Linked DNA regions of Hahella chejuensis KCTC 2396. The protein of the gene in region 1 interacts with the protein of each later gene in a pairwise test. Links are inferred from orthologs where the notes say so. Each region holds a gene or a part of one and is shown in the gene's direction. Other genes may lie near its edges. The genes, in order: gyrA and gyrB.

Evidence for each region.
Region 2: the proteins of gyrA (region 1) and gyrB interact in binary tests that used the Escherichia coli proteins (3 or more experiments, as listed by UniProt). The link is inferred for Hahella chejuensis KCTC 2396 from one-to-one orthologs.

The regions. Positions count from the first base shown.
Region 1 is NC_007645.1:5,117,652-5,132,433, reverse strand. What follows is about bases 7,088-10,297. They hold gyrA (DNA gyrase subunit A), read left to right. Parts: upstream 7,088-7,457; coding sequence 7,458-10,097; downstream 10,098-10,297. Other genes in these bases: serC (3-phosphoserine/phosphohydroxythreonine transaminase), read left to right, coding at 10,159-10,297; HCH_RS22395 (CBS domain-containing protein), read left to right, coding at 7,088-7,143. Outside these bases: HCH_RS22415 (Ig-like domain-containing protein), read right to left, coding at 83-3,220; HCH_RS22410 (fumarate hydratase), read left to right, coding at 3,692-5,215; HCH_RS22405 (4a-hydroxytetrahydrobiopterin dehydratase), read left to right, coding at 5,313-5,651; purU (formyltetrahydrofolate deformylase), read left to right, coding at 5,697-6,551; more of HCH_RS22395, read left to right, coding at 6,715-7,087; more of serC, read left to right, coding at 10,298-11,244; pheA (prephenate dehydratase), read left to right, coding at 11,248-12,345; HCH_RS22375 (bifunctional prephenate dehydrogenase/3-phosphoshikimate 1-carboxyvinyltransferase), read left to right, coding at 12,457-14,673; cmk ((d)CMP kinase), read left to right, coding at 14,670-14,782. UniProt on the Escherichia coli protein: A type II topoisomerase that negatively supercoils closed circular double-stranded (ds) DNA in an ATP-dependent manner to maintain chromosomes in an underwound state.
Region 2 is NC_007645.1:2,597-17,229, forward strand. The notes cover bases 3,305-6,365. They hold gyrB (DNA topoisomerase (ATP-hydrolyzing) subunit B), read left to right. Parts: upstream 3,305-3,656; coding sequence 3,657-6,074; downstream 6,075-6,365. Other genes in these bases: recF (DNA replication/repair protein RecF), read left to right, coding at 3,305-3,633; HCH_RS00035 (shikimate kinase), read right to left, coding at 6,146-6,365. In the rest of the region: dnaN (DNA polymerase III subunit beta), read left to right, coding at 1-391; HCH_RS00015 (ABC1 kinase family protein), read left to right, coding at 532-1,809; HCH_RS00020 (MarC family protein), read left to right, coding at 1,883-2,485; more of recF, read left to right, coding at 2,506-3,304; more of HCH_RS00035, read right to left, coding at 6,366-6,673; HCH_RS00040 (ABC transporter ATP-binding protein), read right to left, coding at 6,987-7,967; HCH_RS00045 (dipeptide/oligopeptide/nickel ABC transporter permease/ATP-binding protein), read right to left, coding at 7,964-9,862; HCH_RS00050 (ABC transporter permease), read right to left, coding at 9,859-10,806; HCH_RS00055 (ABC transporter substrate-binding protein), read right to left, coding at 11,377-12,945; HCH_RS34075 (hypothetical protein), read right to left, coding at 13,285-13,455; HCH_RS00060 (metalloregulator ArsR/SmtB family transcription factor), read left to right, coding at 13,844-14,218; HCH_RS00065 (class II fumarate hydratase), read right to left, coding at 14,262-14,633. UniProt on the Escherichia coli protein: DNA gyrase negatively supercoils closed circular double-stranded DNA in an ATP-dependent manner to maintain chromosomes in an underwound state.

The DNA.
Region 1 (14,782 bases):
TCAAAAAAACCGCCATGTTGGCGGTTTTTTTATGTCGGTTCAGCGCCCTTGCAAGGCGGGGCGCTTTTCTTCGATGTTTACCTTAGTTGCTAAGGTTCAGCTGCTTGTTGGTTCTGGCTTGATAGTCTGCTTCCGTCTCCAGGCCGGTAGTCTCGCCCGCCAATGCTGCAGTAGTGTCCACGGCGGCGGATGAAATCTCACCGCCTAGCGTGAAGAATGCAACGGACTCCGTTACGCCCTCTGCAAAGGATGCTTGGCGGCGCGCGGTTTCCGCGGCTACATCCGGGTAAGAGGAGGCTTCCGACGACGAGACGATCGGCAGTACATACATGGCGTGAGAGCCATAGCTGAGACGGCTGATTAATGTGTCGGGAGAGCCTGAAGGGGCAGCGGCGTCAAGCGTATTGGTCGCTCCCATTTGTTCGGCCAGTTTATCCACACCGGATAACAGGTCTGGATAAGGCGTTCCAAAACCGGTCGTTAATTGGGTGGTTTCCGTTTCTATTACGTTGGTTTGATCGCTCACATAGCCGATTTGTGCGTTGCCGTTCACATCAGGGCGGCCAGCCAGTTCAATCATCAATACGCCGGTATCGTCAGCGGAAGTTTGATAGTTCCCGCTATAGTTGATCGACGTATTCAAGTTGTCAGCGAAGCTGATGGGGTCCACGGCGTCCAGCGCGGCCTGAAACACTCCCAGGAAGGTTTCATAGCTGGTGGTTCCCTGGGCGATTCCGGCTGCGGACAAACCGCCGATAATGGTAGGCGCGAATGACGGAGAGTTCTCCAGCATGCGTACAATGCCTGAGGAGGGCGTTAATAGCACAGCGGCTTTTATGTTGTCCATCGGCGTGCTGTTGGCGACGCTCACAAACGGGGTGCCGATGAGCGTGCCCAGAGAGTGGCCCATAAAGAACACGTTGTTGTTATCCAGGTCACCCGCAGCATATAGGCCGCCGCTGGGACCGTCCAAATCAATCGAGCTGATGGTTTGTCTCAGGTTTAACAGGTCAATGACGCCTTGGCGATTCTTGTCGCGGCTATTGATGAAGCCTGTCAGATTGATAAACAGGCTGCCGGATGAGCCAGAGGCGCTGTCAGGATCAAAATTCATCGCTACCGCTTGCTGTGCGGCGTTGGAAGTGTAATCGAAGTGGCGCTCGTTATCCGTGTGGGCGATGCCGGGGATGGTGCTGCCGGCGTTGGCGACGGTGTTTTCGAAGGAAGCTAACGCGCGAATCGCTTTGTCCAACTCAGTGTCCCCACTTGAGCCGCCAGCAACAACGTTATTGATTGTGGTCTGGGCTGCAGCAGCGTCAACTTTTAATGTCGCCATAACGGTGCCGAGGTTGAGTATCTTGTCCACGACAGCTTGGTTGTTTTCGTCATTCGGAGCTAGCGATGCTGGCAGTCCACTTTCTTGACCTGCCGCCAATAGAGTGGCCGCCAAGCCAAGCTTTTTCGCAGTCGAAGCGGGAGCTACGCCATGTACGACTTGGTCTATAGCGATGGTGGCGAAACATTTTTCAGCCAGGGCTGTTCCTACGGACAACGCTGCGCTTCTATCCGTAGTGATGCCGTGTTGGAAAATGACGGTTTTTAGCGGTTTGGGGCAGGCTGAGGTATTGTCGGGATATATCGCCAGCCAGGGAATAGGCAGGGCGTCCACTTGCTGCGGGAATGGGAACACGTAATTTACCACTGATGAGGTGGCTTCCCGGGTGCTGGTGTCGCCTTGCGGCAGAGCCAGTCCCGCAGAGCTGAAGGTGGTGTTAAGCGTATCCGCCAGAGTTTTATTGGCGGTCCAGGCGCTTGATTGGATGGGGGTGCCGTCCGAATCCGTGGGAACGCCCAAGTAGTAGGGGACAGTAATGGTTCCCTGGGAGACCAACGGCTCGATCTCATTACTCCCGTCGAGGAATGAGCTGGTTAGCGCCGAGATCAGGTTCACGTGAACGCTGGAGCTGGTATTGGTGACGGTCCGCGCCTGCGGAGTGGGCAACAAGGCTGAAAAACTGCTTGCAAGGACTGCCGATGCGCAACCTATTGCCTCGGCTCCGCTTTTGTCATTGCAGGGAGGGGAGTCGAATATTGGTGTAAATGCGGCTTTTTGTGCTGCAGTGGGAAATGCCGCCACTGCGCCGTCCGCAGCGATTTTTATGTCGGAATAATCTACGTCAGAATCGCTGTCCACACTGGTTCCCGATTCGACGACCGCTTTGGCGGCGCTGATGCGAATAAAGCCCGTTAATTGATCGCTAAACCATTCCGCCGGGTTGGCGATATACTCCATTACCTTCTCGTCCCCTGATGTGGTGAAAGAGTAGGTAAGTGCGATATTGCTCGCAGAGAGCGGGTTCATGCTCAGAGCTGAGCGGGTAGTGTTGTTCAATGCGAAATATGATTGCGCAACAGGTTCCCAGAAGCTGTTGATAATGGTGCGAACAGGCTCAAGCTGGGAGGAGGGGAGATTGCCGCTGCCGGTTAACAGGTAGTAATTAGGGTCCATGGTTATGGCTTGCCCCGTAGCGTCCTCAACTTCGTTGGTGACTATAACCAGATAGCGAGTTTTTGGTTTAAGGGGCTTGGTTGGTTGAATTCTTAGCGTGCTGGCGCCTGATAACTCAATAACAGAAGCCTTAATGGCTGGCGCATCCGCAATTGCCGCCCCGAGAATGGCGGCTGCGGTTGCTGGGTCGCTCTCTGCGGCGGCCAATAGCGCGCCGGCTGCCAAAGGTATAGTGGGCGGCTCAGAAATGGACAGACCTTGAATCGGCTCCCTGCTGGCGTAGGCCAATTCAAGCAAGAAGACATTCTGATTCGGGTTGGGGACCAAGCTTCCGTCAGAAGAAATAAACGAGTCTGTGCTTAAACTGTCGCCATCCAGCTCGCCGGAGAATGATATGTCTATTGGGGCAATGGTGGATGCGCCGCTTAAAGACCCCAGGGCCGCCAGGACCGGGTTTGCGGTTGAGTCTGAAAATGTGCCGTCCGCGGCGGTTTGATCAAGTAGAAGATCATTGGGGACGGGAACCAGGCTGGCGACAGGATTGAACAGTGGCCAAGTTCTGCCTTCAAACTGCCCCTCTAGCGAATCGGGCAAATCCCCATCATATTCATTTTGCGCTCCAGCATTGGCGTTGCCGCCGCCTCCGCCTCCACACCCCGATAAAGTGACCGCCGACGCTACCGCCAGACTGAGAAAGGTTTTCTTGAACATAGGTAGGACCTTCTTCCTTTTATTATTGCTTTCAGAATGTTCCCGGCGTGACTGAATTATTCGCTCCAGTTCTTCGCCAAAAAAGTTTTATCAGCATAGGTTAGATTTCATCGGCCTGAAAGCCGTGAAATCATACGCCGCACAATAAAATAAGCCTTTCGCCCGATGCAATAGTGGCGTTCAGGCGCAGGCGTTTGGTGATTTTCTCATGCATCGTCAGGAGTTTAGCTCATTTTTCCTGTGGTTGGACTCTCTAATTCACAAATGGGAAAAATAGATTAGACCTGGCCCTGGCTGCTGCGGTTGCAAAGGCGCCGTATTCGTTAACAGTTTAAGGCTGAACTTGGGGGGCGAATTAGGTACAATTTCCGCCTAAATCAAATAAGGCGGGCACTTGGCGTCCCTTGGGAGGCGTCGCTGTCGGCCAAAGCTGTGACTACTCCAAGAACCATGTAAAAAGAGAGTGCGTGCATGACCACCGTGATCCGTCAAGACGATCTCATCGACAGCGTATTCGACGCGCTGCAGTTTATCTCCTATTACCATCCCGTCGACTTTATTAAAGCGGTTCATGCTGCCTATGAGCGCGAAGAGTCCACTGCCGCCAAGGATGCACTGGCGCAAATTTTGATCAACTCCCGCATGTGCGCAGAGGGGCGTCGTCCCATCTGTCAGGACACCGGTATCGTGACTGTGTTTTTAAATATCGGAATGGACGTGCGCTGGGAGGCGAACATGAGCGTCGAGGATATGGTTAATGAAGGCGTACGTCGCGCGTATCTGCATCCCGACAATATTCTGCGGGCGTCTGTTCTGGCTGATCCTGACGGTGCGCGCAAGAACACGAAAGACAACACCCCCGCTATCATCCACATGAAAGTCGTTCCTGGCGACAAAGTCGAAGTGCATGTTGCGGCCAAAGGCGGCGGTTCTGAGGCTAAGTCCAAGTTTGCGATGCTTAACCCGTCCGACTCTGTTGCAGAATGGGTGCTGGAGCAGGTGCCGAAGATGGGCGCTGGCTGGTGTCCGCCCGGCATGTTGGGGATAGGTATCGGCGGCACGGCGGAGAAAGCAATGGAGTTAGCCAAAGAGGCGTTGCTTGATCCTATCGATATCCAGGACTTGCAGGCGCGTGGCGCGGCTAACCGTAGCGAGGAGTTGCGTCTGGAGCTGTTCGAGAAAGTCAATGCGTTGGGTATCGGGGCGCAAGGTCTGGGTGGTTTGACAACTGTACTGGACGTCAAAGTAAAAGACTATCCGACCCATGCCGCCAACAAGCCCGTCGCTATCATTCCCAACTGCGCTGCGACTCGCCATGCGCATTTTGTGCTGGATGGCAGTGGTCCCGCATTGCAAACGCCGCCCAATCTGGATGAGTGGCCGGAAATCACCTGGGAGGTGGGCGCCAACGTTAAGCGAGTGAATATGGATACTGTCACACGGGATGAAATCGCGTCCTGGCGTCCCGGCGATACGGTGCTTTTGTCTGGAAAAATGCTGACGGGCCGTGACGCCGCCCACAAAAAAATGGTGGATATGCTCGCTCGCGGCGAATCCTTGCCAGTAGATTTGAATAACCGCTTCATTTATTACGTAGGTCCTGTTGATCCTGTGGGCGATGAGGTGGTTGGGCCTGCCGGGCCGACCACATCCACACGTATGGATAAGTTCACTCGCACTATGCTGGAGCAGACCGGTCTTATGGGTATGATCGGCAAAGCCGAACGCGGCCCGGTGGCGATTGAAGCGATTCGCGACAATAAAGCAGTTTATCTGATGGCCGTGGGCGGCGCCGCCTACCTGGTTTCTAAAGCGATTCGTTCTTCCAATGTCGTGGCTTTCCCTGAGCTGGGAATGGAAGCAATCTATGAGTTCGAAGTGAAAGATATGCCGGTTACCGTGGCGGTGGATGTAAACGGCGAGTCTGTGCATCAAACCGGTCCAGCGGAATGGCGTAAGCGCATTGCTGAAAGCGCTGTGAAAATAGTCGGCTAAGATAAATGTTGGCGATCTCTTTCTTGTAGAGTTAGGCTACAGCGACGCTGGGGCGAGCGCCCCGGCAAACGCTTAATTCAAAACAAGGAGAAAAAGCATGAGCGATACAATTCCAAGTTGCGAGGCCTGTAGACCTGACGCTGAAAAAGTAGATCCGGCGAAACTTGAGAAGTACTTGAGTCAGGTGCCTGAGTGGCGTTTGGAAGAGCGTAACGGCGTGCAAATGATCAGCCGTGACTACAAATTCAAAAACTTCGCTTTGGCGTTAGAGTTCACCAACAAGGTTGGCGCTATTGCCGAAGAAATTAACCACCACCCTGAACTGGTGACCGAGTGGGGCAAGGTCAGGGTTACCTGGTGGAGTCATACTATTAAAGGTCTGCATGAGTTGGACTTTGCGATGGCTAAGCGGTGCGAAGCAGTCTTTAACGCATAGAGGTCTGTCGCATCCCGCTGGCGTCTCACAGCTGGTAGGAAAATAATGGAAAGAACATATCGACTGGTAATCGCCTGCCCTGATCGGGTGGGTATTGTTGCGAAGGTAACCACGTTTCTGGCTACTTATAATGGGTGGCTAACCGAAGCGAGCCATCATTCGGACCCGACCAACGGTTGGTTCTATATGCGGAATGAGATAAAGGCGAGTTCGCTCCCTTTTGATCTGAACTCATTTCGTATTGCGTTCGAACCGATTGCCCGTGAGTTTCAGATGTGCTGGCATGTGGCGGATTCGCAGCAACCCAAGCGAATTGTTCTGATGGCGAGTAAGGAGTCTCACTGTCTGGCGGACTTGTTGCACCGTTGGCACGCAAAGGAGATGGATGGGGAGATCGTCGGAGTTATCTCCAATCATGATGACCTGCGCCGCATGGTGGAGTGGCATGACATTCCCTACTATCACGTGCCGGTGGACCCTGATGACAAGTCCGTCGCATTTGCTGAGGTTGAGCGACTGGTGGATGCTCTGGATGCGGAAGTGATCGTTCTTGCGCGTTACATGCAGATTCTGCCGCCGGAGCTGTGCGACAGATATACGGGACGCATTATCAATATCCATCACAGCTTCCTGCCGTCTTTCGCTGGCGCCCGCCCCTATCATCAGGCGTACAAGCGTGGCGTCAAGCTGATCGGCGCCACCTGCCATTACGTCACTCAGGATCTGGATGAAGGCCCAATTATTGAGCAGGATGTGATCAGGGTGAATCACAGCGACACCATCGAAGACATGGTGCGGCTGGGGAAAGACGTAGAGAAACAAGTGCTTGCCCGGGGCTTGCGCTATCACTTGGAAGACCGGGTGATTGTTCATGAGAACAAGACCATCGTATTTGAATAAGGTCATGTTGGACTGACATCAAACCCGGGGCGCTCGCTCCGGGCTCATTGGTTGGCGTTTCCGGCATATGGGCGTATCTTTAAGGTATCAGTGTAATGAAAGGAGTACGCTGACAGGGCGGTTAACAATAACCATCAGCAAATGCCTGCCTTAGGAGAGTCCCATGCTGCGATCCGTGAAAGTGCGTGATTATATGACAACCAACTTGGTTGTGTTTTCCCCTGAAACAGAGTTGTTTGAAGCGATTCATAAACTCCTTAAAAACAGTATCTCCGGCGCTCCTGTGGTAGATGGCAGGGGAAACCTTGTGGGGATGCTGTCGGAAGTGGACTGCCTGAAAAGTATTCTGAGCGGCAGTTACTATGACTATGAATCTTTGGGCGGCACTGTCGCTGAATATATGACCGTGGATGTGGATGTTGTCGGGCCGGAGGAAGATATTCTGGCGGTGAGTGAGCGCTTCATTAATAATCGCCGGCGTCGGTTTCCTGTGGTTGAAGAGGGAAAATTGGTGGGGCAGATCAGTCGTAAGGACGTACTGCGCGCTGTTTCAGACTTCGTCGCCCCTCAGCGGTTTCATCAGTCTGCCTGATTCGCTATAAACGATTGGCGCGCGCCTGCTGATGCGCGTCGCCAACCTGCTTCTCTCGTCCCCGGGAGAATGCCTTTAACGCCTAAAAAATATCTTATTCTCACCCTAATTAACTTCGTTGCCGCCGCCTTCTATGCTAGACTTGACCGCTTGTGGCGCAGCCCTTGGTCGAGTAAAGAGTGTGCGATTATATGCCGCTTGAACTGACTCCCCGCCGGGTTCAACGACTGCAAAACGAGCGAACCAGGGTTTGGACAGACTGTGGGTAGAACAAGAACCGAACTATCCTTTCTAGAATAGGTTATTGCTATATTATGGCTGAACTCGCCAAAGAAATACTTCCCGTCAATATTGAAGATGAACTAAAACAATCCTACCTCGACTACGCGATGAGCGTTATCGTCGGCCGTGCTTTGCCGGATGCGCGAGACGGTCTCAAGCCGGTGCACCGCCGCGTTTTGTTTGCGATGAACGAGCTGGGTAATGATTGGAACAAGTCGTACAAGAAATCCGCCCGTGTGGTTGGTGACGTCATCGGTAAATATCACCCTCATGGCGACTCCGCCGTATACGACACCATCGTACGCATGGCGCAGCCATTCTCCCTGCGATACACCTTGGTGGACGGGCAGGGCAACTTCGGCTCCATAGACGGCGATAGCGCAGCAGCGATGCGTTATACGGAAATCCGCATGGAGAAGATCGCCCATGAAATGCTGGCCGATCTCGATAAAGAGACGGTCGACTTCGCCCCTAACTACGATGGCTCAGAGCAGATTCCCGTCGTACTTCCGACCAAGGTTCCCAATCTACTTGTAAATGGGTCCTCAGGCATCGCGGTAGGGATGGCGACGAACATTCCTCCTCATAACCTGACCGAAGTGGTCAATGGATGTCTTGCTTACCTGGATAACAGCGATATAACCATTGATGAGTTGATGGAGTTTATCCCGGGTCCTGACTTCCCCACCGCAGCGATTATTAATGGTCGTGCTGGGATTTTGGAAGCCTACCGCACTGGTCGCGGTCGAATTTATATTCGCGCTCGTTACGAAATTGAACAGGACAAGAAAACCAGTAAGGAAACGATTGTAATTACTGAAATTCCTTACCAGGTTAACAAGGCCAAGCTGGTCGAAAAAATCGCTGAGCTGGTCAAAGAGAAAAAGGTTGAAGGCATCACCGAACTGCGTGATGAGTCCAGCAAGGAAGGCATGAGGGTGGTGATTGAGTTGCGTCGCGGTGAAAACGCGGACGTGCTCATGAATAACCTGTTCGCTCTTACGCCGCTGGAAACCGTATTCGGCATCAACATGGTCGCCTTGATCAATGGCGAGCCCAAACTGCTGAATCTGAAAGATTGCATCGAATGTTTTGTGCGTCATCGCCGTGAAGTGGTGACTCGCCGGACCATATACGAGCTGCGTAAAGCCCGTGAACGTGGCCACATCCTGGAGGGGCAGGCGGTGGCTTTGGCGAATATCGATCCTGTTATCGCCGTAATTAAGGCATCCTCCACTGGCGCGGAAGCCAAAGAGCGTTTGATGGCGCAGGGCTGGGCTCCGGGAGCGGTGACAGGCATGCTGGAGCGCGCAGGCGAAGACGCCTGTCGCCCTGATGATCTGGCTCCTGAGTTTGGTCTGCGTGAGGGTCTGTATTACCTGTCTGAAGTGCAAGCGCAATCCATTCTGGACTTGCGTCTGCAAAAGCTGACCGGGCTGGAAATCGAGAAGATTAACGACGAGTACCGCAGCATCATCGAGCAAATTGCTGAATTGCTGGAAATTTTGCAAAATCCAGAGCGTCTGATGGCTGTCATCCGTGAAGAACTGGAAGCTGTCCGCGAAGAATTTGGCGATGTTCGCGTTACGGAAATTACCGCCTCCAAGCGAGACCTCACGATTGCTGACCTGATCGCTGAAGAAGACATGGTGGTTACGTTGTCTCACAAAGGCTACGCCAAGACCCAGCCGCTGGAAGCCTACCAGGCGCAGAAACGCGGAGGCAAAGGCAAGGCCGCAACGGCGATTCGCGATGAGGATTTTGTTGAAAAGCTACTGATCGCCAATTCTCATGACACGATTTTGTGTTTTACTTCCCACGGCAAACTGTATTGGCTTAAGACCTATGAAATTCCTCAGGCCAGCCGTATTTCGCGTGGACGTCCGATCGTCAACATCCTGCCGCTGGCGGAAAATGAGCGCATCACTACTATGTTGCCGGTGCGTGAGTACACGGCAGATCACTATGTGTTCATGGCGACGCGTCAGGGGACGGTTAAGAAAACGCCTTTGGAGAACTTCTCACGCCCTCGCAGCAGCGGCTTGATCGCTTTGGCGCTGGATGAAGGCGACATGCTGATCGGCGCAGCCATTACCGACGGCAAGAAAGACGTCATGCTGTTCAGCAGCAGCGGCAAAGCCATTCGCTTTAATGAAGATGATGTGCGACCAATGGGGCGTACCGCTCGCGGCGTTAGAGGGATTCGTTTGGCGCAAGGACAAACTGTCGTTTCCCTTATCATTCCGCAAGAAGACGCCTATATCCTCACGGCGAGTCGCAAGGGCTACGGTAAGCGGACCGCAGTATCTGAATTCCCTGTGTACGGGCGTGGAGGTCAGGGCGTTATCGCTATCCAATGCTCTGAACGAAATGGCGACCTGGTGAGCGCTGTGCAGGTAATCAGCGGTGATCAGCTAATGTTGATCAGTAACCAGGGAACGCTGGTGCGGACGCGCTCGGACGAGGTTTCTATCGTCGGAAGAAATACTCAGGGCGTACGATTGATCCGTCTGTCCGAATCGGAAGATTTAGTCGGTGTAGAGCGGATCGCGGAGCCCGAGGAAGACGAGAGCGACTTCCAGGGCGAGGAAGGTGAAGGAGTCGAAGCCGTTGACGGAGACGATCTGGACTCTGGCGACGCAGGTGAGGAAGGCTCCGAGGCGGAAGAATAACTTTCGCTTCGGTTGGCTTGTCTAAGAAGTTTGGTTGACCAAATACCGGAGAGCGGCCTGTATGGCTGATAGAAAGTTTAATTTTTGCGCGGGCCCTTCCGCGCTGCCTACGGAAGTGTTGTTGCAGGCTCAGGCGGAACTGCTCGATTGGCGGGGTAAAGGTCTGTCAATTATGGAGATGAGTCATCGCAGTGACGATTTTGTTGCTGTGGCGGTTGAAGCTGAGCGTGACTTTCGTGAGCTGATGTCTGTGCCCGACAATTACAAAGTTCTCTTTGTGCAGGGTGGGGCCGCCACTCAGTTCGCTTCTGTGCCGCTTAATTTGCTGAAGCTCGGCGCCGAAGCGGATTATATCGATACGGGTATCTGGTCGAAGAAAGCCATTGCGGAGGCGGGGCGCTACCTTAAGGTAAATGTCGCTGCTTCCGCCAAAGATAATGGCTATGCCTGCATTCCTGCTCGTAGCGAGTGGCGTTTGAGCGAGAGCGCAGGTTATGTGCACTATACGCCCAATGAAACAATTGGCGGCGTTGAGTTTCTCGATATTCCTGACGTAGGCGATAAGCCTTTGGTGGCGGATATGTCCTCCACCATATTGTCCCGTCCCGTGGATATCAGTCGCTTCGGGGTGATATACGCCGGCGCCCAAAAGAATATTGGTCCCGCTGGCCTGACGCTGGTTATCGTGCGGGAAGACTTGCTGGGATATGCTTCCGACAGTCTGCCCACTATGCTGAACTATAAAGTGGCCAGTGAAAACGACTCCATGGTCAATACTCCGCCTACTTTTTCTTGGTACTTGGCTGGCCTGGTATTTAAGTGGCTGAAAGGAAAAGGCGGTGTGCAGGCTATGGAGGCGATTAACTGCCGCAAAGCTGACAAACTTTATTCATACATAGACGACAGCGAGTTTTATGCGAACCCGATAGATCTGTCTTGTCGTTCCTGGATGAATGTGCCCTTTACACTGAAAGATGACCGCCTGGATCAGAAGTTTCTGCAAGAGGCGGAAGGGGCGGGTCTGCTTAATCTGCAGGGGCATCGTTCGGTTGGAGGAATGCGCGCCAGTTTGTATAACGCATTGCCTGAAGAGGCGGTGGATGCGCTGATTGGGTTTATGCAAGATTTTGCTGGGAGGAATGCCTGATTCATGACCACTGAGCAGACCGAACTCGCCAGGCTGCGTGAACGAATAGACCAGATTGATCGTCAGTTGCTGGCGTTGATTTGCGAACGAGCCAAGTGCGCGCAAAGTGTCGCGGAAGTAAAAATGCGCGGCAATTCAGGGCAGGATGTCGTCTTTTATCGCCCGGAGCGGGAAGCTCAGGTTTTGCGGAAAATCATGCACGAGAACCCAGGGCCTTTAAGTGATGAAGAAGTGGCCAGGCTGTTCCGGGAAGTTATGTCGGCGTGTCTTGCTTTAGAGGCGCCCTTACATATTGCGTTTCTGGGACCGGAAGGCGCCTTTACGCATGCCGCCGCGCTCAAGCATTTTGGGCACTCCGGCGTTTGCTTGCCTCATTACGCTATTGATGAGGTCTTCCGAGAGGTTGAGGCGGGGTCTGCTCACTACGGCGTGGTCCCGGTGGAAACCTCTAATGAAGGGGTAATAAGTCACACGCTTGATGTGTTTGTTAATTCGCCTTTGCTAATATGTGGCGAAGTGGAAGTGCGTACTCACCACTTCTTAATTGCGCCAGAGCAAGTGGACGCCGCTGATATCAAGGTTGTTTATTCTTTGGCGCAGTCATTTTCTTTGTGTCGGCAATGGCTGGACGAAAGATGGCCGGGAGTGGAGCGCATTGCGGTTCCGAGTCATGCGGACGCTGTAAAAAGGGCGTCTGAACGCCAGGATGCGGCGGCGGTGGCTGGTGAGCACTGCGCCAGGCTGTATGGTATGAAAGTTCTGGCGAAAAATATCGAAGATCATCCAGATCAGATCGCCAGGTATTTGATTATTGGTAAAAATTCGGCTCCTCCAAGTGGGGATGACAAAACATCTCTAATGGTTACCATTCGCGACGAGCCGGGCGCTCTGTACAAGATGCTGGGTGTGTTTCATCGTCAAAATCTGAGCCTGACAAGAATTGATTCGCGCCCGGCCCTGAGTGGCGCGCGTCGTTATCACTTCTTTGTGGACTTTATCGGCCATAAAGACCTGCCAGAGGTCGGTGCGGCGATTCAGGAGTTGTCCCGGGATGCTCTCGACGTGCGATGTCTGGGGTCCTATCCCAAAGGCGTGCTTTAAGCGCGCCATCTGCTGGTCTCAGAAGTTTGGCTTTTGTGATGTCTTGGCTCTTTAAGGGCGTTTCAATTTATATTTTTTACGGACATGGCCGTCAAACGCGCCTGATTAATAATGTTGCAATCCCAAGTTAAATGTTTGGCCGTTGTCGGGCTGGGTCTGATCGGCGGTTCGCTCGCCAAAGCTGTGAAAGAACGCGGTTTGGCGGAGAAGGTAATTGGTTATGACCGGCGCGATACTGAGGCTGCGTTAGCCGTGCGTATGGGGGTGGTTGATGAGTCTGCCCCGGATCTTGTCACTCTCGCTTCACGGGCGGATGTTATCGTGTTGGCTGTGCCGGTGGGAGCGGTTGCGCCAGTGTTGGAGGAAATGAAGCCCGCTTTGCGGAGCGATCACATCCTTACCGATGTAGGGAGTGTTAAAGGCGAAATAGAAAAAGCCTTTGTCTCTGTATTTGGTGAAATGCCGGCAAATGCTGTGTTGGGGCATCCTATCGCCGGCTCTGAGAAGAGTGGCGTTCAGGCCGCCAATAGTGCTCTGTTTGAGAATCACAAAACCATATTGACGCCGCTTCCGGTGACGGACTCCCAGGCGCTGGGGGTGGTGGCGGCTCTGTGGCGTGGCATGGGGGCTGAAGTGCTTTTCATGTCGGTGGCTCATCATGATGAGGTGTTGGCTGCAACCAGTCATCTGCCTCACTTGATCGCCTTTTCGCTGGTCGATACGCTGGCGGGGGCGGACGATAATAAAGAAATATTTCGCTATGCAGCGGGCGGTTTTCGGGACTTCACCCGTATTGCCGCCAGCGATCCGGTGATGTGGCGGGATGTGTACCTGACCAACCGGGACGCGGTGCTGAAAGTGCTGAATGCGTTCGATGCGGATTTAAAAAAGCTGCGCAACGCTATTGCTGATGGGGACGGACAAACTTTACTTGGTGTGTTCACCCGGGCCCGGGCGGCCCGCGAACATTTCACAAAAATGCTTGAAGGAAAGGCTTACAAGACTGATATGGCTAACAATGTGACCTATGTTGCCGGGAAAGGCGGTCCGGTATGCGGCGATATTCGCGTGCCCGGAGATAAATCGATGTCCCACCGCTCCATCATGTTGGGTTCGCTGGCGGAAGGCGTTACGGAAATTGAAGGTTTTCTTGAAGGGGAAGATGCTCTGGCCACCCTGCAGGCGTTCCGGGATATGGGGGTCGTCATTGAGGGGCCTGACCGTGGCTCGGTAACAATAAATGGCGTGGGTATGCATGGTCTGAAGCAGCCGCCAGGGCCATTGTATTTGGGGAACTCTGGAACCTCCATGCGTTTGCTTGCAGGTTTGTTGAGCGGGCAGTCGTTCGATGTCGAACTCACTGGTGATGAATCCTTGTCCAAACGCCCTATGGAGCGTGTTGCAAAGCCGTTGCGGGAAATGGGGGCGGAGATTTCCACTTCTGAAGGTGGGCGCCCTCCGGTCAAAATTAAGGGCGGCTCCAGACTTCATGGTATTCATTATGATATGCCTGTCGCCAGCGCCCAGGTAAAGTCCAGTCTGGTCCTCGCAGGTCTTTATGCGGAGGGGGAAACCTCGGTGACAGAGCCTGCGCCAACTCGTGATCATAGCGAACGAATGCTGCGTGGTTTTGGTTATCCTGTAGATGTAAATGGCTCCAAGGTGACGATTAAGGGCGGACATAAGCTGAGCGCCACCAAAATTGACGTCCCTTCTGATATCTCTTCCGCGGCTTTTTTCCTGGTTGCTGCGAGCATTACTCCTGGGTCAGACCTGACCTTGCGTCATGTGGGCGTCAACCCGACTCGGGTTGGAGTAATTAGTATTCTTAAAATGATGGGCGCCGACATTGAGCTATCTAACCACAAAGAAGTGGGCGGCGAGCCGGTAGCGGATATTCGTGTGCGCTATGCTCCCTTGAAAGGAATTCGTATTCCAGAGGAGCAGGTGCCTTTGGCCATTGATGAGTTTCCGGTCCTGTTTATCGCAGCGGTGTGCGCTGAGGGAGAAACTGTTCTGAGTGGCGCGGAAGAGCTGCGCGTCAAAGAGAGCGACCGTATTCAAACCATGGCTGATGGCTTGGCTGCGTTAGGCGTCAGCAGTGAAGTGAAAGAAGATGGTATTGTGTTGCGCAGCGCTGAAATTGGCGGCGGCACAGTGGATAGTCATGGCGATCACCGTATTGCAATGGCGTTTGCCGTGGCCTCTTTGAGAGCGACCGGCGCTATTGTTATTAAAGATTGCGCCAACGTCGCTACATCATTCCCGGGGTTCACTGCTTTGGCGAATGAGGTTGGTTTTAATCTTCGGGCTGAGGAGACGGCATGAAGGTGAGCTCCGGCATTCCTGTCATCACCCTTGATGGTCCCTCAGGTTCAGGTAAGGGGACCATTGCGCAGCTTACTGCGCAGGCGTTGGGATGGAATATTTTGGACTC
Region 2 (14,633 bases), 5.1 Mb from region 1 along the record:
TGATGGAAAGTTCCCTGATTATCAAAGGGTTATCCCTAGGTCCGGGGATAAAGTGATGCTCGCAGACAGAGTCCTTTTGAAAGGTGTGCTGTCGCGCGCGAGTATTTTGTCGCATGAAAGTATTCGCGGCGTTCGTCTGCAGTTTGAAGAGGGTTTGTTGAAAGTATTTGCAAATAACCCGGATCAGGAAGAGGCGGAGGATAGCCTGGAAGTGGAATACCCCCATGAAGCTTTGCAAATTGGCTTCAACGTGGGCTATCTGATTGACGTTCTTAACGCACTGGATGATGAGCAGGTCAAAGTGACTCTTTCTAATGCGAATAGCAGCGCCTTGGTGGAAGGCGTCGATACCAGAGATGCTGTCTATGTTGTTATGCCGATGAGGCTATAGTCAGTTAAACTGAAAGCGCCGTGAATCTGTTCGAACTGGAAAGATCACGGCGCGTCGCCCGCTCGGGTATGACGCTCGGCAAGGATGTATCGCCCCTGAATGCAGACAGAGTTTGAATCTCAGCAAGAGTGGAAAAGCTTATGGGAAAGATTGTTAACGCAGTAAAGGGAGCCGCCAGAATTGGACAGACGGCGGCGGTCATATCCAAGGTTGGCCTTGGTTGGTTGAAGGGAAATCGCGCGCCTGCGCCGAGGCTTCTGCGACAGACTTTTGAAGAACTGGGGGCCACATACATTAAGTTGGGGCAGTTTATCGCTAGTTCACCAACATTTTTCCCTGCCGATTATGTTGAAGAGTTTCAACTGTGTTTGGATAAAACCAAACCACTGCCCTATTCGCAAATCGAGAAAATTCTGAAGGAAGAATTCAAGCGGCCATTGCAGTCGATATATTCGCATATCGACACCAAGCCGCTGGCATCCGCATCTATCGCGCAAGTTCACGCGGCTCGTTTGGTGACAGGCGAGGATGTGGTCATTAAGGTTCAAAAGCCGGGTGTTCGCAATGTCCTGCTGACGGATTTGAACTTCTTGTACGTTGCTGCGCGGGTGGTCGAATATTTGGCGCCAAAGCTTTCCTGGACGTCGCTATCGGGCATTGTGGAAGAGATCCAGCGAACCATGATGGAAGAATGCGATTTCTATCAGGAGGCGGCCAATCTCAAGGAGTTTAGAGAGTTTCTGGTGAGTAGCGGAAACGATCAAGCGGTCGTGCCCACCGTATATGAGCAAGCCAGCACCATGCGAGTGTTAACCATGGAGCGCTTCTATGGCGTGCCTCTAACGGATCTGGAAACTATTCGCAAATACTGCTCTGATCCGGAAAAGACGCTGATTACAGCGATGAATACCTGGTTCGCCAGTTTAACCCAGTGCGACTTTTTTCATGCGGATGTTCACGCTGGCAACCTGATGGTGTTGGAAGATGGTCGCATCGGGTTTATCGACTTTGGCATAGTAGGCCGAATTGGCGCAGGAACCTGGCAGGCGGTGTCTGATTTCATCACTGCGATAATGATGGGGAATTTTCACGGCATGGCCGATGCTATGTCGCGAATAGGCATCACCAAGTCTCAATTAAGCGTAGATGACCTGGCTGCGGACATTGCCGACGTTTATAAGAAAATGGATGCGATGACGCCTGATATGCCGCCGATATATTACGACCAGCAGACTGGGGATGATGAAGTTAACAATATTCTGATGGATCTGGTGAGAATCGGTGAGCAGCACGGTTTGCACTTTCCTAGGGAGTTTGCGTTGCTGCTAAAACAATTTTTGTATTTCGACCGTTATGTACATGTACTGGCTCCAGAGCTGGATATGTTTATGGATGAAAGGCTCAGCCTGATTCAGTAACGACGGTTCACCTAGCGTAGTTGAAGAACCTAGCACATTGTTGTGTTAGGTTTTTTTGTTTAAGGGGAAGTTGATGGATATCGTATCCGCGTTGACCTTATTGATAGTGGTCATGGACCCGTTAGGGAATATTCCTTTGTTCCTGAGTATTCTTGAACGTGTAGACGTCAAAAGAAGAAAGAAGGTTTTGTTCAGAGAGCTGTTGATCGCTTTGGCGATTCTGTTGGTGTTTTTGTTCTGTGGACAGTATCTGCTCAAAATATTCAGCCTGAGCAAAGAGTCTGTGGGTATAGCTGGCGCTATCGTACTATTTATCATCGCGCTGCGTATGATCTTCCCCGCCAAGAGAGAGTGGCTTGAAGATCTCCCCGATGGCGAGCCTTTTATCGTGCCTTTGGCGATCCCCTTTGTGGCGGGTCCCTCCGCGTTAGCGACGCTGATTTTAATTTCCACCCGGGAGCCGGAAAGAATGATGGATTGGTCCATCGTGGTGTTGCTGGCCTGGTCTGTCACCGCGGTCACGCTTATGAGCTCCACCTTCTTGTATAAAGTGCTTCGTAAGCGGGGCATTATCGCGATAGAACGTCTGATGGGTATGCTTTTAATTGCGGTTTCGGTAGAGATGTTCTTGACCGGCTTGCAACCTATATTGACCAAACTGACCCACGTTTCCTGAAGCCCGATTGGATTGTTTGAATGGGTCTTAGTCGTATTGCATTCACTAACTTGCGTAATATCTCCAGTCTGAAGCTGGATACCTCTGCGAGATTACTGTTATTTCACGGGAATAACGGAAGTGGAAAAAGTAGTCTTTTGGAAGGCGTTTACCTGTTGGGTCGGGGGGCGTCTTTTCGTACTAAAGAGCTGGACTACGCTGTTTCACATCTATCCGATGAAATGGTCTGCTTTGGCGAAGCCGTCAACGAAGATGCAGGAAAATCTTTCCGTATTGGCGTTAGCCGCCAGAAAACAGGCAAGCTGACCCGGGTCAGGATCAACGGCGAGAGCGCCAGAACTTTATCTGAGCTGGCGGCGGCGCTTCCTATACTGATTGTTACGCCCGATACCTTCGGATTTATTAATGGTGGCCCTGGGGAGAGACGTCGCTTTGTCGACTGGGGAGTGTTTCACGTGGAACACCAGTTCAAGGTGGTCTGGCAGAACTGGCGCAAATTGCTATTGCAAAGGAATAAATTGCTGAAAAGTGGTAATATTAGCCGTTCTGAGTTAAGTGCGTGGGACAACCAGTACGTAGCGTATTCAGATGAGATAAGCCGATATAGAGACGCTTATTTCGCTGAACTGAAGGAAATCCTCATCGAATCTCTGAAAGAGTCCAGTGAACAAACCAGGGATATTGGCGACAAGCTGACGATTACGCTAAGCAATGGTTGGTATCAGAATGATGTCAATCATATGGATCAGCTGGCGTCGTCCGTTGAAAGCGACGTAAAAAAAGGATTTACGACTTTAGGCCCGCACCGGGCGGATATTAAAGTAAAGGTCGGTGGGGTTCACGCGAAGGAAGTGTTATCAAGAGGTCAACAGAAAACCCTGATAACTCACCTGTACTTATCACAATTAGAAATATTACGGCGGCGGACAAATCAAAGGCCCATCGTGCTTATTGATGATGTTGGAGCGGAGCTGGATACCGGAAATCAGGTAACACTGTTGACGAGAATGTTGGAGAAAGGGGCCCAGGTGTTTGTGACGGTCCTGGATAAACAGCAGTCAGAATATTTGTTCGGCCATTTTAATCAAGAATACGACACGCAAATGTTTCACGTGGAACAGGGTGCTGTCACCAAAGTCCACAATTAGCGTGTGACGGTTAGGAGAGATATATGTCCTCATCGGGAAATTATGATTCCTCAAGCATCAAAGTGTTAAAAGGCCTGGATGCGGTAAGAAAGCGTCCAGGTATGTACATTGGCGACACTGATGATGGTACCGGTCTTCACCACATGGTGTTCGAGGTAGTTGATAACTCTATCGACGAAGCCCTGGCTGGATACTGTAAAGAAGTGAAGATCACTATTCACGCCGATGAATCAATCACGGTTAGCGATGATGGCCGCGGCATTCCTGTCGATATCCATGAAGAAATGGGCGTTTCCGCAGCAGAAGTTATCATGACGATGTTGCACGCCGGTGGTAAGTTTGACGATAACAGCTATAAAGTATCTGGCGGCCTGCACGGTGTGGGCGTATCGGTAGTAAACGCGCTTTCAAAAGAACTGCGTCTGACTATCCGCCGCGACAACAAAGTTCATGAGCAGGTTTATAAGCACGGCGTACCACAAGCGCCTTTATCCGTGGTTGGCGAAACGGACCGTTCTGGCACGGAAGTTCACTTCTTCCCTTCCGCAGAAACGTTTAACAACATCGAATTCCACTACGATATTCTGGCCAAGCGTCTGCGTGAACTCGCATTTTTGAACTCTGGCGTTAAGATCACGTTGCATGATGAGCGCTCTGCGAAAACTGAGACCTTCGAGTATGAGGGCGGATTAAGAGCTTTCGTTGAGTATCTCAATCAGACCAAAAACCCGATTAACAAAGTATTCCACTTCCTGAAAGAAAGAGAAGACGGCACCGCTGTAGAAGTGTCGCTGCAGTGGAATGACTCCTTTCAGGAAAATATTTTCTGCTTTACCAACAACATTCCTCAGCGTGACGGCGGCACCCACTTGGCTGGCTTTAGAGCCGCCCTCACCCGCTCTCTTAACAGCTACATTGAAAAAGAGAGCATGCTGAAAAAGACTAAAGTAGCCACTTCCGGCGATGACGCGCGTGAAGGTTTGACTGCGATTATTTCCGTTAAAGTTCCCGATCCCAAGTTCTCCTCGCAGACCAAGGATAAACTGGTTTCCTCAGAGGTTAAGACTGCGGTCGAGCAGGAAATGAATGCCTATTTCGCGGACTTCCTGGCGGAGAACCCGCAGGACGCGAAGAACGTGGTCAACAAAATGATCGATGCAGCTCGCGCCCGAGAAGCGGCCAGAAAAGCGCGTGAAATGACGCGTCGTAAAGGCGCGCTCGACATCGCCGGTTTGCCCGGTAAGCTGGCCGACTGTCAGGAAAAAGATCCCGCTCTCTCTGAACTGTACATAGTGGAGGGTGACTCGGCGGGTGGTTCCGCCAAGCAAGGGCGTGACCGTAAAACTCAGGCTATCCTGCCTCTGAAAGGGAAGATCCTGAACGTTGAAAAGGCTCGCTTCGACAAGATGCTGTCTTCCGCTGAAGTCGGCACCCTGATTACAGCTCTGGGCTGTGGTATTGGCCGTGAAGAGTTTGATGTGAACAAGCTGCGGTATCACAGCATCATCATCATGACGGATGCGGACGTGGACGGTTCGCACATTCGCACATTGCTGCTGACTTTCTTCTTCAGACAAATGCGCGAAATCATCGAGAACGGCCATGTGTTTATTGCGATGCCTCCTTTGTACAAAGTGAAAAGAGGCAAGCAGGAGCAGTACGTTAAGGATGAGAAAGCGCTACAGCAGTACCTGACTCAGAGTGCGCTTGAAAACACACAACTGTTTGTGAATCCGGATGCTCCGCCCATTATTGGCACTGCGCTGGAGACACTGGTAACGGACTATCGTACGGCGACAGGCGTCATTGAACGCATGTCCAGAGCCTACCCTAGAGGCGTACTGAATCAGCTTCTCTACGTCCCACGCCTGACTCAGGAGCAACTCAAAGATAAATCCGCCGTTGAAACCTGGGTCGCCTTGCTCAATGAGAAGCTGGGCTATGACAACAGCACTGGTAACAACTACGTTATCAGCGTCGTGGAAGATGCGGAAAGAAGTCTGTTCCTGCCTCAGGTGGAACTGGTTCAGCATGGCGTGGACTATAAATACACCTTCAACCAGGACTTCTTTGGCTCCAGCTCTTACACCAATATTGCCGATATGGCCGAAAAACTGGACGGTCTGGTTGAGGCTGGCGCTTATGTGAAGCGGGGTGAAAAGACCCAGGCTATCGAGACCTTTGACGATTCGTTGGTCTGGTTGATGAAGGAAGCTCAGCGTGGGTTGAACATTCAGCGCTATAAAGGATTGGGCGAAATGAACCCTGAGCAGCTGTGGGAAACCACCATGGACCCAGCTGTGCGTCGCATGATGAAAGTCACCATTGAAGATGCAATCGCTGCGGATCAGATCTTTAACACTTTGATGGGCGATGATGTAGAGCCGCGTCGTGACTTCATCCAGACCAACGCGCTGTCTGTTATGAACTTGGACGTGTAACAACCTCTCCTCTCTATATTAAAAAATTTAAAAGGGCTGCAATCGCAGCCCTTTTTTTCGCCATCGTTTGTTTATGAGTTCCATGAAAGCAGGCAGTTCTCCATCTCTTTTGGAGAACGAATCCGAATAAAGCGAATGTGGCCGTATTGCGGGTCTCTCATTATCGACAGGGATTTTTCGCGGTTTTTCTTATAGGTAGTAATGGTCCAGAGGACGATAGAATCCCTGCTGAACAGTTTGCGTAATGACTCTCTATTGCCTGTGCCCGCCCAAAGTTCCTTTTTTGTAATGATGCGGGTTATTGCTCTTTTGATTGCTTGGAAGAGTGTGCGGAGGAAAGAGTAGTCAATCCAAACGACTATCTGCGCTCTCTCCCACTTTAGCTGCGTTCTGCTGTTGTAATTACCGTCCAATACCCAGTTTTCCTGCTGCAGTGCTTGCGCAACCCGGGCGCTGAAGATTTCTTCTGGATGGTTTCGCCAGTCAGGCCCCCAATATAGGGCGTCCATTTCTATATAAGGAATGTCGAGCTTTTTTGAAAGCCTTTTACTGAAAGTGGACTTTCCGCTGCCACTGGTTCCTATTACGTTAATTCTCATCTTCACTCCTTATATTCAGAAAAGGTTAAACAGGGGGTGAAGCAACGCGGGAGCGACATTATAGAGTTTTCTGACTAGGCATATACCTGAATTGTCTTAACTTAGAGGCAACACGCAACGATGGCTTTGGACAATGTTCTAAGTTATCTCCATATCAATTCAGACTTATTCCACGACGTATAGATTTTATGCCATTGAAGAGACAAAAGCTGGCATGTCAGAGGAGGATAAAATGGGAAAGTCTGATGGCCGCTGATAAATCTATGAGAGCTCTGATTGCGGCAAATCTCCCAGAAGAGCCGTCATTAAGGCGTCAATGAATCTCCCCCACAGGAAAATGGCAAGCGGCTATGCGCTCCTCTCCTTCCATAGGTCGAAGTTTGGGAAGCTCATGGCGACATTTGTCCCGCGCATTGGCGCAGCGGGGAGCGAACGGGCAGCCGGGTGGCGGTGCGGCGGGATCGGGAAGCTCTATGGTTTCGCTCTCCCCTCGCAAACCTTTTTTACCAGGAAGCGGGATAGAGTCGAGTAGCAAACGGGTGTAAGGGTGCTTGGGAGACCGGAACAGCTCGCTGGCTGGCCCTTGTTCCACGATGCGTCCGAAATACATCACTGCGACCATATCGCTGATTGCTTCCACGACGGCCAGATCATGGCTGATAAATACGTAAGCGAGGCGATAGCGCTGCTGGAGATCCTGCAGCAGGTTCAGCACCTGGGCCTGTATAGAGACATCCAGCGCGGAAACCGGTTCATCCAGAATCAGGATCTGAGGTTGCGCAGCCAATGCTCGTGCAATGCCGACGCGTTGCGCCTGGCCGCCGGATAATTCGTGAGGATAACGCTCAAGTAGCTCTGGCCGTAATCCAACGGCCTCCATAAGCTCCTGTAAACGTCTGGAGCGTGCGTATTTCTTCATCCCCAGTAGAAGCTCCATTGGCGCCTCTAAAATCGCACTGATCGCTTTACGGGGGTTGAGAGCGCTAAGAGAGTCCTGAAACACATACTGGATCTGGGCATGCAGCTGCTGATGTCCGTCACGGCCCCAATCATTGCGCGACCCCCCATGTAACGCCACGTGGCCTGCATTGGGTTGATCAAGGCCTACCAACATGCGCGCCAGGGTGGACTTGCCGCAACCGGATTCCCCCACAATGCCTAGCGTGGCGCCGGCCTGAATACTTAGATCCACGCCCTGTACGGCCTGAATAAGCGGCTTGCGTCGTCCAAGCCAATCACGTTCGCCGCCATAGTGACGAGTGAGGTTGCTGGCGGTCAGGAGAGCATCGCTCATGGATCGGCTTTCCATAGGGGTTTGATACAGCGGGCGAAACGATGATCGCCCAGTGAGCGTAAACCAATATCATTGTTGCGGCAGTCGTCTTCCTCGAAAGGACATCTCTCTGCGAACGCGCACCCGACAGGGAGATTGTTTAGCGCGGGAGGAGAGCCAGGAATTGCGGGCAGGCGGTGTTGGCCTCGACCTGGAATGGGGACGCAATCAATCAAAAGGCGGGTATAGGGATGAGCGGGTCTGTTCAATACCTCCCAGGCGGCGCCCACTTCCACGATACGACCGGCGTACATGACCGCCACGCGATCACAGATTTCGGAAACAACGCCAAAGTCATGGGTAATGAACAAAAGCGCCGCGCCGCTTTGTGTCCGCTGTTGGTTCATCAACTTTAACACTTGAGCCTGTACCGTGACATCCAGGGCGGTAGTGGGTTCATCCGCCACGATGATGTGTGGATGATTGGCGAGAGCCATGGCGATGCAAACCCGCTGTCGCATGCCTCCGGAAAGCTCATGGGGATAACTGTGCGCTTTGGACGCGGCGTTGGGAAGGCGCACTTGTTCAAGCAGGGTCACTGCGGCGCGCCACGCCTCCGCATGAGAATAAGGCTGGTGCGCTTGAATAGCCTCTGCGACCTGGGCGCCGACGCTAAAAAGCGGGTGTAGACTGGAGAGAGGGTCCTGGAATATGTAGGCGATTTTCCCGCCTCTGAGCGCCTGTATGCGATGCAGTGGGAAAGAGAGTAGATCTTCCCCGCTCCGCCAGACTTGGCCTCCTACGATGCGTCCAGGCGGCGTAGGCGCTAACCTGAGCAGCGACATCGCCGTGACAGACTTACCGGAGCCGGATTCGCCTACCAACCCCAAACACTCCCCTTTTCCCAACTCAAAGCTGACGCCGTTCACCGCCTTGTATATATCCGTCCCAACCTGAAACTCGGTGTATAGATTGCACACCGCCAGAGCGTTTTGTGACTTGGTGTCGGAGGATATCTGATTCGGTGCGCGTTGTATTTCCGTCATGGCGGCGGGACGGGTTAAAGAACCGGATTTCAATTTGGGATCAAGCACGTCCCTGACGCCATCGCCAATCAAATTGACGCTCATGACCAGCGCGAAGATCATCAGCCCTGGAATAACCGACACATGTGGCGCCGTGAACAGCAACTTGCGTCCCTCCCCCAGCATTGAGCCCAGATCCGCTTGCGGCGGTTGTGCGCCCAAACCGAGAAAACTGAGTCCTGCGGTTTCCAATATCATCCAGCCCAGGGTTGTCGACATGGTGATGACGATGACGGGAGCTACATTAGGCAGTATTTCCGTTAGCAGAATGCGCACAGGACCTTTGCCGGAAAGCCTGGCTGCGTCGACAAAATCCCGTCTTGTCAGACTCAAAGCGACGCCTCGGATATTGCGGGCGAAGAAGGGAATATTCACCAGAGCGATGGCGTAGAGAGCGTTCGATAATCCCGGCCCCAATGCGGCGACTATCGCCAACGCCAGTAAAATGTATGGAAAAGCCATTAACATATCAACGCCGCGCATCAATACATTATCCGTTCGTCCTCCCGCAAAGCCTGCGACCAGTCCCAACGCGGAGCCGATAACGGAAGCGATCAGCGTGGCGGATAAACCCACAGCGATGCTGACGCGCGCCCCCCATATCAAACGAGACAGGAGGTCTCTTCCCAGATGATCCGTCCCCAATAAATGTCCCTCGCTTAATGGGCGTAGTAATCGCTCCGCCGGCGCGGTGTCATTCGGCGCAGACAACGGTAATAACGGGGCCGCCAGAGCGATGACTGCGACAAAAAGAAACAGGCAAAGCCCAAAAAATGCGATGTGATTATGCCTGAACAGGGTCCAGGCGCTGGGGCGAGATGAGCGAGTCATGAGGTCAGTCTGGGATCAAGTCGATGCTGCGCCACATCCGCAGCCAGGTTAAAAAGGACGTAGGAGGTAGCGACCACCAACACCCCGCCTTGTGCGAGCAGGATGTCCCGAGTCGCGATCGCCTGCACTAACATGCGGCCTATTCCCGGCCATTGGAACACTGTTTCAATATAGACAGCGCCGCCAAGCACAAAGCCAGCCTGAATGCCTAATACTGGGATAATGGCGACCAAGGCTGCTTTGAAAGCATGGCGATAGATAACGCGGCGCTCACTCAGTCCCTTGGCGCGAGCGGTGCGAATATAGTCCTGCCGCAACACTTCCAGCATGGCGCCTCGCGTTAAGCGGGCGATTACGCCAGTAGCGATGACCGCCAGCGTGACGGCCGGTAAGGCGAGATGTGAGAGTAAGTCTAGAAAACCGCCGCCGCCGTAAATGGCGTACATACCGCTCGCCGGTAGGCATTGCAACGTGACGGCGAACACTAATATAAGCAGCAATCCCAGCCAGAATGACGGCGTTGAAATACCAATCAAAACCAACAATGTGATCAGTCTGTCCGCCCAGCTGAACTGACGCGCCGCAGAAACAATCCCCGCCAATAGTCCGAACAGAGAGCATAGCAAAAAGGAGGCGCCGGCGAGCGTCAAGGTAGCGCTGAAGCGCTCTAAAACCTCGTCCAACACAGGGCGATTCAAGCTGTAAGAACGGCCTAAATCACCTTGCAGAATGTGTCCCAACCAGATGAAATATTGTTCAAATAGGCTATGATTTAACCCAAGTTGGCGGTTAATTCGGGCGATATTCTCAGGCGTCGCATAGGCGCCGAGGATGGCCGTGGCGGGATCTCCAGGAATCATGGCCATGATCAAAAAGACGATTGCGGTCATTCCGAACAGAACAGGAATGACGAGAAGGAGACGTTTGGCGATATAGCCCCACATGGATATCAGAGCTTTTCTTTGGCGATGGGAAAACGGGGGAGAATAGGTGACAAAAACTCCCGAGTATTCCAGTGTTTTTCCTTGCAAGAAATCTTGTGACAGCTCGGAGAGTTTGGAGGGGAATTTGGGGCGTAAATGGGTTTTTTCGCGACTTCTTTTCCTTTGCTCATTGAAAATGGTCCTTTTGGAAGTGCTTATTTTGGAGGCGATAGCTTGGTTAGACGCGGGCTATTTCTTCACTTTTATAGCGGTAAAAATGGATTAAAGCGTCTATTTTTTGATCTTCCTGGGACAGGATTGTCGGTCAATTTCCCGTTATTAAAAAGTGATCGCCGATCAATAATTACGTTATAAATTTTCATGATAATTTTAACTTAAAAATTAAGCGGCTTTTGCCGGTTACTAGTGTAAACTCCATCTAAAAAATAGATTAATAAGATGATTTTAAAGAAATTTACTATTAGACAGCTAACGAACCAATAAATTACAGATAGCGTGTTTAAGATCATAGTCACGCAGTAATACTTGTTTGTATGTAGTAGATCGCCGGTTAGGTTTTCCAGATAAGTTTCATAGCTTATTCACCGCTGTTAAATCCAAAAAAAATGAAGGTTGCAATTTGAAGTTTTTAACACGTGTATTGCTGACGGCGTTTTGCTTCCAATTGGCGATGAACGCCCAGGGAGCGTCTTCCTCTACGATGAACTGCATTTCCTTGTAAAGTGTGGCTCTCTCATCCTGGTCTGTCGCGCGACGCGCTCGCTCAAGCAAATCGTCCACTTTGGGGTTGGCGTAGTAACCGGAGTTGAAGCCGCCCTTATCCGGCCAGGCGTCGCTACGTAAGGCGAGATAAGGCAAGGTATCGGGGTCGTTGGTCATCCAGGCCATTTCCGCCATATCGACGTCTCCCGGCAATCCGGGATTCACTTTGCTGAGAAAGGTATTCCACTCATAAGTCACTATTTTTACCTGAAGACCCACTTTGGCGAGATCCGCCTGAATCGCGGCTCCTATAGCGACAGGCTCCAGCATTCCTGAGCCCCCTTCCGTCACATAAAACGTGAGCTGCGCGCCTTCGCGCCCCGCCGCCTTGATCAGCGCCCGCGCCTTGTCGGGGTTATAAGCGTAAGTATCCAGGTTTGTGTTATACGCCCAGGCGAAGGCGGGCGGGATGGGTCCTTTGGCGATTTCAGCAGTGCCTTGCAACACGTTCTCCACTAACGCCTTCTTATCAATAGCGTAGTTGATCGCCTGACGCATACGGCGATCCGCAAAGGGGCCTTTCTTGTTGTTGAGAATTAAAAACCATAAATGCGGTCCTGCCTGTTGATAAACCTGGAATCCAGGATCTTTCTCGAACACAGCCAGATTATCCGGCGGGGTTTCCACCATCAGATCCACGCCGCCGGATAACATTTCCGCCATCCGCGTGTTGGCGTCGGTGATTGGACGGAACACCACCGCTTCCAGAGGCGGCGCGTCATCCCAATAATTTTCGTTGCGGACAATGACTACTTTGGCGTTGCTGACCCACTCAGCAAAGCGGAAAGGGCCGGTTCCCGCAGGATGTCGCCCATAATCCTTGGCGTACTTTTTCACTGAGTCAGGCGAGATAATCAGACCGGTAGGGTAAGCCAGGTTGGATAGAAACGGAGCGTAAGGCGCTTTTAATACGAATCGAATCTGGAGGTCGTCGATTGCTTCCACCTTCTCTATCGGACTGAAGAAAAACGCTAAGGGAAAAGGACCGGTGTCGTGATAAGGATGATTCTCGTCAAGCATACGCTCGAAATTGAACTTTACCGCTTCTGCAGTGAGTGGCGCGCCATCATGAAATAGCACGCCTTTGCGCAGAGTAAAGGTGTAAATCTTGCCGTCGTCGCTGATGGTCCAGGACTCCGCCAACGCTGGCTCTACCTCCAAGGTTCCGTCCTTGTAACGCACCAGGCCGTCATAGAGGTTGATCAGAATGCGAAAGTCATTGAGGGCAGTGACGGCGTGGGGGTCCAGGGACTTGGGTTCGGCGATCTGGCCGACGACTAGAACATTAGCGGGAGTTTGCGCCGCGCTGGGTGAAGTTAATGCAAAGAATGAGAGGCAGCAAACGAGGACGCGCAGAACGCCTGACAGCCGGCCCATAATACTCTCCTTGTGCGGAAGCGTTACTTACGCGTCTCCGAGGCTCTCCTTTCTGACCCTACACCTGAACATTACGGGCGACATTTGGTGGGGCGCTGAGCGGCTCGGTACTGTCCTTGACGCAGCCTTATTACACCATAAAGAACATTTCCCACAACCTCAATGCTTTGGGCGGTTCAGTCTCTGCTGAATGTCTGGACGGGGGTAAATGGTTTGCCGACATAGCAGGCCGCTGTGGGAGACAGCGGCGTAACCTGAGAAGTTTACTGTGGGCGAGTAACAGTGAAGATATCGAATGCTCAGAGTGAGTTAGTGTGTAATTACATACTCTATTTCGCTTTATTTTCCAGTAAGGGAGCGTTTCATTAGGGGAGTGAGTTTATCGTTGTAACGAGAAAGAACATCCTCGTCTGACGTCAGAATACGCAGGTACTTCCAGTACTTCTCACCCTCGGCGGAGAACATGGCGAGCTTGCTGTCCAGTTTCCACTCTTCGTCATCCAGACCCACTCATCCCTCCAAAAAACGCCGCCACGATGAATTATTAATATGGCAATGATATTGGCATGTTAATAACCAGGCGCATGGATGCGCCTGCGCGGCGGCTAGCCGCGGGAGACAGGGCCTGACCTGTGCAGGCCCTGTCGTTGCAGACAAATAGAAGGAAGCTATTTGTCTGCCTGATTAATAACAAGGCGATGAAAACAGCATATTCTCTGCTGAGACCAGCTGGGAGAGCCTTCAGGTCTGTTTGCCTGTGGAACTTGAAGCTCTAGCGGTGGTCTTTATGAAGCAAGCTCGGGGGCGATGTTAACCATTGATTTACCCCCCGGGATGGTTCTATATGAATCTTGTCGTTAAAAACAATTAGAAACTGATAAGCGTAGTAGGGACTAATATGAGTACGGATAATGTGTTTAAGGCCCTGTCCTCCACCCCCCGTAGAAGAATTCTGGCGTATCTTTCGAAATCGCCGCTGACGGCGGGAGAAATCGCCGACCGGTTTGATATCTCCAAGCCGGCTATCTCCAAACATCTTTCCATATTATTGGCGTCAGGGCTGGTGCAGGAAGAGAAAAAAGGACTTTATGTCACTTACTCTTTGGTAGAGGAAAATGTCGCTAACGCACTGATGAGCTTTCTTTCCGAAGTTTGCTCACTTAATCGTTATACCCAAGATGAGAGCGCAGATAGCGACGCTTTGAGTGAACCGGCGCAGGAAGCGTCTGAAGGCAAACAGGACGCCCTTGCGACGATAGTGGAAAAGTCGTGACGCCTGCGCGCCACGAGACTTTTCTTTAGCGGTGAGGCGACGCTTACAGGCCGCCGTGAGTCAGTTTGGCCGGGTCCAGTAACTTCTCCAGTTCCTGACGGGACAGATCGGTTTGCTCCTCCGCCACGTCGATGACCGGGCGTCCCTCTTTGTAAGCCTGTTTGGCGATTTCCGCCGCCTTCAGGTAACCGATGATTGGATTCAGCGCGGTGACCAGAATCGGGTTGCGGGACAGCGCTTCCTGCAGCTTGGCTTCGTTGACTTTGAAAGTGGCGATGGCTTTATCCGCCAGCAGACGACTGGCGTTCGCCAGCAGTTCAACACTTTGCAGCAGGTTGCGAGCGATCAAAGGCAGCATCACGTTCAACTCAAAATTACCAGACTGTCCGCCAATGGTGATGGCCGCGTCGTTGCC